2 regions of the Erwinia sp. E602 genome follow, and region 2 is predicted to be linked to the other one. Evidence: riboswitches for the same ligand, from Rfam matches in the RefSeq annotation. Region 2 holds a riboswitch; the other holds the start of a gene.
The links. Region 2 has a riboswitch for thiamine pyrophosphate ahead of thiC (phosphomethylpyrimidine synthase ThiC). Riboswitches for the same ligand answer to the same signal wherever they lie in the genome.
Positions count from the first base shown of each region.

Region 1: another riboswitch for thiamine pyrophosphate. It lies ahead of GKQ23_RS00630 (FAD-dependent oxidoreductase); the one in region 2 lies ahead of thiC (phosphomethylpyrimidine synthase ThiC).

Region 1 is NZ_CP046581.1:141,068-146,104, forward strand. Features, by position in the region: gene GKQ23_RS00615 (HesA/MoeB/ThiF family protein) at 1-142, opposite strand, end outside; gene GKQ23_RS00620 (thiazole synthase) at 298-1,056, opposite strand; gene thiS (sulfur carrier protein ThiS) at 1,060-1,257, opposite strand; gene GKQ23_RS00630 (FAD-dependent oxidoreductase) at 1,254-2,186, opposite strand; TPP riboswitch at 2,329-2,448, opposite strand; gene GKQ23_RS00635 (HPP family protein) at 2,594-3,331, opposite strand; gene zigA (zinc metallochaperone GTPase ZigA) at 3,477-4,694, opposite strand.
Region 2 is NZ_CP046582.1:4,493,988-4,499,024, forward strand. Features, by position in the region: gene nfi (deoxyribonuclease V) at 1-161, opposite strand, end outside; gene hemE (uroporphyrinogen decarboxylase) at 164-1,231, opposite strand; gene nudC (NAD(+) diphosphatase) at 1,271-2,044, opposite strand; gene GKQ23_RS22210 (Rsd/AlgQ family anti-sigma factor) at 2,118-2,624, shown strand; TPP riboswitch at 2,742-2,842, shown strand; gene thiC (phosphomethylpyrimidine synthase ThiC) at 2,930-4,864, shown strand; gene thiE (thiamine phosphate synthase) at 4,861-5,037, shown strand, end outside.

The DNA.
Region 1 (5,037 bases), on a different replicon from region 2:
CCACCCCGGCCCCGGTCAGCAGCGGCAGCAGCGTGCTGCCCAGCCCGCCGGCACCGACCACCAGCACCCGCGCCTGCGCCAGCTTCTGCTGCCCGGCCTCGCCCACTTCCGGCAGCATCGACTGCCGTTGATAACGACTCATATGTCCCGATCCCCGATTAATCGCCGCCCTGTGGCGGCGCTGCTTACCCATTGCCGCGGTTACGCGCACACGGCTCTGCGCATCGCAGTTCAGCCGTCATGCCAGCCTGAACGGTGCCGCCATGGCCGCACGCCGCGCTGAACCGGTAGTGCCACTCAGCTGAACTGCGCCAGCCCGAACACCGGCGTCGAGGCGGCGGCCATATCGCGCCGCTCAACCAGCCCCGCCTGATGCGCGTCCTGGCCGGCGCGGATCGCCGCACCAAAAGCGGCCGCCATCTTCACCGGATCCTGCGCCTTCGCCACCGCCGTATTCAGCAGAATACCGTCGAAGCCCAGCTCCATCGCCTGCGCGGCCTGGCTCGGCGCACCGATGCCGGCATCAATAATCAGCGGCGTATCCGGGAACCAGGCGCGCATTGCACGCAGCCCGTCGATATTGCGCAGCCCCTGGCCGGAGCCGATCGGCGCGCCCCACGGCATCAGCAGCCGGCAGCCGGCTTCCAGCAGTTTTTCACCGACGATCAGATCCTCAGTGGTGTAGGGAAACACCTGAAAGCCTTCGGCGCAGAGGATGCGCGCGGCTTCGACCAGCGCAAACGGGTCAGGCTGCAGCGTATCGGCGTTGCCAATCACCTCCAGCTTGATCCACGAGGTGCCGAAGACTTCCCGCGCCATCTGCGCGGTGGTCACCGCCTCTTTCACCGTATGGCAGCCGGCGGTATTGGGCAGCACGCGCATGTTCATCTGCTGCAGGATCTCGCGGAACGCGCCGCCCTGGCTGCCTTCGCGGCGCAGGCTGACGGTGATAATTTCGCAGCCGGAGGCGGCGACCGCCTGGGTCAGTATCGCCGGCGAAGGATACCCGGCGGTGCCGAGCAGGAAACGTGACCGCGGTGTAAAGTCGTAAAACATGCTTCAGCCCCCCTGCATCGGTGACAGGACTTCCAGCTCGCAGCCCTCGTGCAGGATCTGCTGAGCATACTGCGCGCGCGGGATAAACTGGCCGTTAAGGGCGCTGGCCACGCAACTGGCGTCGATCTGCTGCTCCGCCAGCAGCGCGGCCAGCGTGGTGGCGGCGGTGTCGATCCGCTGTCCGTTGAGTTGAATTTTCATAACAGGTTGTCCTGGGTAAGGTGTTGCATCAGTTTCTCCGCCATTACCGGCGCGAGCAGAAAACCGTGGCGATACATGCCGTTGACGTACCAGCGGCCGTTAAGGTGACGAATGGCGGGAACGTTATCCGGCCATGACGGGCGCAGGCCGGTGCCGCTTTCGATAATCCGCGCCTCGGCCAGCGCCGGGTGGATAGCCCAGGCGGCGCTGAGCAGCTCCATCATCGCGCGGGCGCTGATCGGACTGGCGTCATCGCTCTCTACCATGGTGGCACCGAGCATAAAGTGGCCGCTGGCGCGTGGGACCAGATAGCAGGGAAAACGCGGGTGCAGCAGGCGCACCGGGCGCGACAGCTGCAGCTCCTGCGTCTGCAGGATCAGCATTTCACCGCGCACGCCGCGCAGGCCTGCTAACGCGTCGGCGGCGTGAATGCCGCGGCAGTCGATCACCCGGCCGGTGGGGCCGCCGCTGTGAAACGCCACGCCGGACCGCTGCAGCCTGTCGCGCAGCTGGTTCATGGCGTCACGCGGATTAAGGTGAGCCTCACCGGCGAAGAACAGACCGCGGGCAAACCGCCCCTGAAGATGGGGTTCCAGTTCGCCGGGATCGACCCACTGATGCGCGTGGGTGACGCGGGCAAAGCGGTTCAGATCCGGCGCGTCGCGCGGCGGGGCCACCACCAGCGTGCCCTGATGCTGCACGCCGTCGACGCGCGCCGCCCACCAGGGGGCCGAGCGCTGGCCGAGTTCGGTCACCTCATCGGGGGCGCTTTCGCCCTCGCACCAGGGCGCGAGCATGCCGCCGGCCCAGTGCGACGCCGGACGCCGGGACTCATCGACGATCACCTCAACCGACTGGCCGCGTTCGGCCAGCGCGGTGGCGACGCACAGCCCGCTGACGCCGTCGCCGATAACCGACCAGCGGCTCATGGCGCAGGCGTCCGTAAAGGAACAGATGCAGGATAAATTACAGAAGAATTCACGTTGGCCTCGTTTAAAAGAGGACCCGTGATAAGGCAGGGAGAGTACGCGCGGGCAGGCGAAGTTGACCAGCGCATCAGGTTGCTCTGCGGGGCAAAGCAACGCGTCTTCCTACGCCAGTATCAACTGGGTCAGGTTCTAAGGGTCGCCGGGCCGCGATAATCGCTACCAGCCTCTCAGTCTCTCTGGCGAGACTCCCCTGACGGTTCTATTTGTATTTTATCTGCTGCCGCGCCGTCAAGCACGATGTCAGATTTTGCTGCCGCGGATACGGCCTGAAACGTTACCGGCCGATCGATATGCTCAGCCGCGATGGCTGTTCCGGGCGGCGGACCGCAGTAGCACGTTCATGCGCCTTACGCCGCGCGGCGTTCCGGGCCAGACTGCTGTTGCCGACGCCGGGCAATCTGCTCCGCGTGCTGCAGCACCTCCTGCAGGTCATCTTCATCGATGTCCAGCAGCTCACCGGCCAGCAGCGCTTCGTGCAGATCGGCGCGGGTAATGGAGACGTTCACCACCACCGGCGCGGGTCTGGCTTCCGCAGCGGCCAGCGGATGCGGATAACGGCGGCCGGCCAGGTTGTTAAATACAATCGCCAGCAGCGCCAGCGACAGCGAGTTGAGCAGGATCGGGGTAAGGACATAACCGTAGCCCAGCTGATGGATCGCCGGCCCGCCGATCACCGCGGTCAGCGCCACCGCGCCGCCCGGCGGATGCAGGCAACGCAGCTTAAACATCAGGACGATCGCCAGCGCGGCGGCCACGCCGCAGGCCAGTGCCGGCATGGCGATCCACTGGCCGACGGTCACGCCAACCAGCGCGCAGAGCACGTTACCGCCCACCACCGACCACGGCTGCGCCAGCGGGCTGTTTGGCACGCCAAACAGCAGCACCGCGGACGCGCCCATGGGGGCGACAAACCACAGGTTCACTTCGCCGAGCAGCCAGTGGCTGAACAGGCTGGTGATCGCCAGGCCGATACCTGCGCCGAGGCTGGCGAGGAGCATCTGTTTGCGGGCCACGGCCAGCGGGTGTGGCCAGAAGCGGCCAAGGAAAAGGCGTAGCTGCGCAGGCAGCGTGGAGGTGCGATTCATTTTGCAGGCGTCCGGTCATAGGAAATTCTTATTGTTTAGCGCGCTGATTCTCGCCGATCCTCCGCGCTGAAACAACCCGCCATCGTCAGAAGCGCAGCGGGAACAGAGACTGGCGAGGTGCCGAACGCCCGCCGTGTGAATTCGGTTACCACTCCGGCACCGGGTCGCTGAAGAACTGCCAGCCCTGCGGCCCCAGCGCCATCTCATTATCGGTCAGCAGCGCGGCGTCGAGCTGACGCCGCAGCGCCGCCTCATCCATCTGCATACCGATAAACACCAGCTCCTGGCGCGCGTCGCCGCTGCCCTGCTGCCAGTTTTGCATAATCGACAGCCGCAGATCCTCATCCTCAGGCCAGCGTTCAGGCGGTACCGCCGCCCACCAGCGGCCGGCCAGCCCCTGATGCGAGACGCCGCCCGCCTGTGACCAGTTACCGGCAAAATCGGGGCGTGAAGCCAGCCAGAAAAAGCCTTTTGAGCGCACGATACCCGGCAGCTCGCCGCTGAAAAATTCCCAGAAGCGCTGCGGATGGAACGGCCGGCGCGCGCGCCAGACAAAGTGGCTGATGCCGTACTCCTCGGTTTCCGGCACGTGGCTGCCGCGCAGCTCCTGCAGCCAGCCCGGCGCTTCGGCGGCGGCGTCAAAGTCAAACAGGCCGGTATTCAGCACTTTCTCCAGCGCTATCTGCCCAAAACGCGCCACTTCAATGCGCGCGCGCGGGTTAAGGCTGCGCAGGATCGCCACCAGCTGGCCGCGCTGCTGTTCGTCAATCAGGTCGGTTTTGTTCAGCACCAGCACGTCGCAGAACTCGATCTGGTCGATCAGCAGGTCCACCACCGAACGCCGATCCTGTTCGCCCAGCGACTCCCCGCGCTGCTGCAGGCTGTCGCGCGACCGGTAGTCGCGCAGGAAGTTGTAGCCGTCGACCACCGTCACCAGGGTATCCAGCCGGGCCACCGCCGACAGGCTCTCTCCATTTTCCTCTTCGAAGGTGAAGGTTTCCGCCACCGGCAGCGGCTCGGAGATGCCGGTGGACTCAATCACCAGCTGGTCAAAGCGCCCTTCCCGCGCCAGCCGGCTGACTTCGAGCAGCAGATCCTCACGCAGGGTGCAGCAGATACAGCCGTTGCTCATCTCGACCAGCTTCTCGTCGGTGCGCGACAGGTCGGCTCCGCCGTCGCGCACCAGCGCCGCGTCAATGTTCACCTCCGACATATCGTTAACGATCACCGCCACCCGGCGGCCTTCGCGGTTGTGCAGGATATGGTTAAGCAGGGTGGTTTTCCCGGCACCGAGAAAACCGGACAGCACGGTGACCGGCAGGCGCGCATCGCGTGGCAGAGGGGTTAAGTATTCAGCGTTCATCAGTTCCTCACAGCGTAACAGACTGGCATTAGCGAGGCGGCACGCTGCCCCTCGCCATTATTGTTACGTTATAACATAACAATAGTGATTGTCACCTTCTCTTTTCTGTGGACATCAGGTGCAATTTTCACCGCCCGGCGAGGGTGAAATTATTTTTAATTGAATGCTCAATCAATAAAAACTATGATCGGGGACACTTTTTAACAGAAAAAATGTTACCGGGGAGCAATTACTGAAAAATTAACTACGCTATTTCCATCACATAGCGACCTCACCTGATGCCTCGTCAAGTGTAATTAGCGGATAGTCGGCGGAAGTCACCCAGTATGCGCTAATGCACGCT
Region 2 (5,037 bases):
TACTCAAGAATCGCCAGGGCGGCACGGGTGACCTCACCGCCCTGTTCAAAGCCGACGTCCGCGCCGCCAATCAGGCGCGGGGGAAACACGTCAAAGTCATCGTGGTGCACCGCTTCTGCTGCCCGTTGCAACTGCTCGGTGCGTAATGCGGTGATATCCATAATTACTCCTGGTGGTAAGGGCGTGACAGGCGGTGTACCGCCTCAACAAACGCGCCGGCATGTTCCGGCGGCACGTCCTGATGGATACCGTGCCCCAGGTTGAAGACGTGGCCGTTACCCTGGCCAAAGCCGTTGAGAATGCCCGCCACTTCCTGCTCGATGCGTGCAGGCGGCGCGTAGAGGATCGACGGATCCATGTTGCCCTGCAGCGCGACTTTATCGCCGACCCGGCGGCGCGCGTCGGCGATATCGGTGGTCCAGTCCAGCCCCAGCGCGTCACAGCCGGTGGCAGCCATCTGTTCAAGCCACTGCCCGCCGCCTTTGGTGAACAGGGTAACCGGCACCCGGCGGCCTTCATTTTCATGCAGCAGGCCGTCGATAATTTTATGCATGTAATGGAGCGAGAACTCCAGATAGTCGCGCCCGGTCAGCACGCCACCCCAGGTATCGAAGATCATCACCGACTGTGCGCCGGCACGGATCTGCGCATTCAGGTAAAGCGTCACGCTGTCCGCCAGCTTGTCCAGCATCAGGTGCAGGGTGTGCGGCTCGGCGTACATCATCTTTTTCAGCTTAGTGAACACCTTGCTGCTGCCGCCTTCCACCATATAGGTGGCCAGCGTCCACGGGCTGCCGGAAAAACCGATCAGCGGCACTTCCCCGTTGAGGTTTTTACGGATGGTACGCACCGCGTTCATCACGTAGCCCAGCTCACCTTCCGGATCGGGGATCGGCAGCTTGTCGACGTCGGCGCGGCAGGTAATCGGTGAAGAGAAGCGCGGACCTTCCCCCGCTTCGAAGTAAAGCCCAAGCCCCATCGCATCCGGGATGGTCAGAATGTCGGAGAACAGGATCGCGGCATCCAGTGGATAACGGCGCAGCGGTTGCAGCGTCACTTCGCAGGCCAGCTCGGCGTTTTTGCACAGTGACATAAAGTCACCGGCCACGGCACGAGTGGCTTTGTACTCCGGCAAATAACGCCCTGCCTGGCGCATCATCCATACCGGGGTCACATCAACAGGCTGGCGCAGCAAGGCGCGCAGATAACGATCGTTCTTCAGTTCACTCATCTTCAGGCTCTCTCATTTTCAGAGGAATAGTGTATCACGTCATTCCACACCCGCGCGGCACAGCGCCACGGTATCTTCAATCAGCCGGCGGGCAATGGTGCCCGCCGGTGGCAGCAGCGGCAGTGCATCATAGCGATACCAGCCGGCATCCAGCAGCTCCTTCGGGTCGATCTGAATCTCACCGCTGTCATAGTCGGCCATAAACGCCATCATCAGCGACTGCGGGAACGGCCACGGCTGCGAGGCGACATAGCGCACATTTTTCACCCGGAGGCCACTCTCTTCCATAACCTCCCTTGCCACCGTCTGTTCCAGCGTTTCACCCACCTCGGTAAAACCGGCCAGCACCGTGTAAATGCCGTTGCGGTGGCGGGTGTGCTGCGCCAGCAGGATCTCCTCACCGCGGCGGATCGCCACGATCATGCACGGCGCTATCTGCGGATAATACCGCTGGCGGCAGTGATGGCACAGGCAGGCCCATTCGGTCCTGCTGTGGTGCATTTCATGCCCGCAGTAGCCGCACCAGCGATGCGAGCGGTAGAATTCGGCCAGCTGTACGCCACGCCCGACCAGCTGAAACAGCCCGGGCTCCTGATCCAGCAGCTGGCGCAGCGATCCGCACTCCTTGGGGCGGCTTTCGCGGATCAGCCAGACCGGTTCGCCCTGCCATTCGCCCAGCAAGGATCCGCGGGATCCCTCCAGACCCAGTGCTCCGGCCTGGCCGTAAGGTAATTCGCCTTTTGGTAACCAAATTTTGTTTTCGGTGCTGACAACCCACCAGCCAGCGTCTACGCTTGTTAGTTGACGTTCCATAAAATGCTCATTTTCCTCAGCTCATCAAAGCGGATTGAGGTCAGATGTTCAAAATAACACGACGGAGTTGAACATGCTTAACCAGTTAGACGTCCTTACCGCACGCGTTGGCGGTTGCAGCGAACTGGTCGACCTCTGCCTGCATTCACGTAAGCAGTTACTGGTTACCTATTACCAAATGGCCGGTCTGAAGCCGAACAAGGATTCCCTGACCGCACTCGATGAAAACGCGCTGGATAACTTCTGCCACAGCCTGGTGGACTATCTGTCAACCGGCCATTTCACCCTGTACGAGCGTTTTATTAAAGAGCTGGAAGGCAGCGAACAGCTGGCACAGGCGGCAGTGATCTACCCGTCGTTGCAGGCGAATACCGACCGCATTATGCAGATTTATGACTCGCATCTGGAAACGGCGATCGATGATGATAACTGCCTTGAGTTCCAGCAGGCGCTCTCAGGCGTCGGCGAAGCGCTGGAATCCCGCTTCTCGCTGGAAGATAAATTCATCCAGTTAGCGATGGAAAATCACGTGCAAAAACAGATCGCTGCCAACGAACCGACCCTCGCCCGCCCTGCCTGAAATCGTTAGAGATTGGTGAAAGCCTTGTGATTTGTGATCGGCCCCTTTATGCTTCAGGGGCTTTGAGCAGGCGCATTTTGCCCAAAGCCGGTACGCTCTGTTGAGCCATGTACCAGCGTCTTCTTGTCGGAGTGCCCCTCGGGGCTGAGACCGTTAATTCGGGATCCGCGGAACCTGATCAGGTTAATACCTGCGAAGGGAACAAGAGTAAAACAGCTGTAACGGTATCAGGCCGTACGCGTTGATATCGTGCAAATTACTCCCGCCTCCAGGCAAGCATATTTCCCTTTAATCAGGAATTTGCTATGTCTACCGTTGAAAAAAAGTCATCACGCCGTGAGCAGCGCGCCGAAGCGCAGCAGTTTATTGATTCCCTGCAGGGCACCGCCTTTCCGAATTCCAAACGCATCTACCTGACTGGCTCCCGGCCGGATATCCGCGTGCCCATGCGCGAAATCCAGCTCAGCCCGACCGTCACAGGCGGCAGTAAAGACAATCCCACGCTGGAGCAGAATGAGCCGGTGCCGGTCTACGATACCGCCGGCCCGTATGGCGATCCGGCAGCGGCGATTGACGTGCATCGCGGCCTGCCTAAGCTGCGCAGCGGGTGGATTGCCGCGCGCAGTGACAGTGAAGAGATCGACGAACTGAGCTCCACCTACACCCAGCAGCGGCTGGCGGATGACGGGCTGGATCATCTGCGCTTTGAAAAGCGGCCGCGCCCACGTCGCGCGCAGGCCGGGCGCTGCGTCACCCAGATGCACTATGCGCGGCTCGGGGTGATCACCCCGGAGATGGAGTTTATCGCCGTGCGCGAGAATATGGGCCGCGAGCGTATCCGCAGCGAGGTGCTGTTGCAGCAGCACCCGGGTAACAGCTTTGGTGCCAGCCTGCCGGAGAACATTACCGCCGAATTTGTGCGCCAGGAGGTGGCCGCCGGGCGGGCGATTATCCCGTCGAACATCAACCACCCTGAGTCTGAGCCGATGATTATCGGCCGCAACTTCCTGGTGAAGGTCAACGCCAATATCGGCAATTCGGCGGTCAGCTCCTCGATCGAAGAGGAGGTGGAGAAGCTGGTGTGGTCGGCACGCTGGGGGGCGGATACGGTAATGGACCTCTCTACCGGACGCTATATTCACGAAACGCGTGAGTGGATCCTGCGTAATAGTCCGGTGCCGATCGGTACCGTACCGATCTATCAGGCGCTGGAGAAGGTCAACGGCGTTGCTGAGGACCTCACCTGGGAAATTTTCCGCGACACGCTGCTGGAGCAGGCGGAACAGGGGGTGGACTACTTTACTATCCACGCCGGCGTGCTGCTGCGCTACGTGCCGATGACCGCGAAGCGCCTGACCGGCATCGTCTCACGCGGCGGATCGATCATGGCTAAGTGGTGCCTGTCGCATCACCAGGAGAGTTTCCTCTATCGCCACTTCCGCGAAATTTGCGAAATCTGTGCCGCCTATGACGTGGCGCTGTCGCTGGGTGACGGCCTGCGCCCCGGCTCAATTCAGGATGCTAACGACGAAGCGCAGTTTGCCGAGCTGCGCACCCTGGGCGAGCTGACCAAAATCGCCTGGGAGTATGACGTACAGGTGATGATTGAAGGCCCCGGTCATGTACCGATGCAGCGCATTCGGGTCAATATGACCGAACAGCTGGAACACTGCCATGAAGCGCCGTTCTACACCCTTGGCCCGCTAACCACCGATATTGCGCCGGGCTACGATCACTTCACCTCCGGTATCGGCGCGGCGATGATCGGCTGGTTCGGCTGTGCCATGCTGTGCTACGTGACGCCGAAAGAGCACCTCGGCCTGCCGAACAAGGAGGACGTTAAGCAGGGCCTGATTACCTACAAAATTGCCGCCCACGCCGCCGACCTGGCGAAGGGGCATCCGGGCGCGCAGATCCGCGATAACGCCATGTCGAAGGCGCGCTTCGAATTCCGCTGGGAGGATCAGTTTAACCTGGCGCTGGATCCGCATACTGCGCGCGCCTATCACGATGAAACGCTGCCGCAGGAGTCCGGCAAGGTGGCCCACTTCTGCTCGATGTGCGGGCCTAAGTTCTGTTCGATGAAGATCACCCAGGAAGTGCGCGAGTACGCTGCCCGCCAGGCAGCCGAAGCACAGCCAGTTGAAATAGGCATGCTGCAGATGTCTGAAGAGTTCCGTAACCGGGGCGGTGAACTGTATCATCGCGCCGACACGCTAAAAACCGAGGAAAATGTATGAGTCGTGGTGCCTTCCCCGCCACCGAAGCCCGGCTTGGGCTCTATCCGGTAGTGGAAACCGTAGAATGGATCGACCGCCTGCTGGCGTGCGGCGTGCGCACAATCCAGCTGCGTATTAAAGACCGTCAGGAGGATGAGGTAGAACAGCAGATTGCCGACGCCATTGCGCTGGGC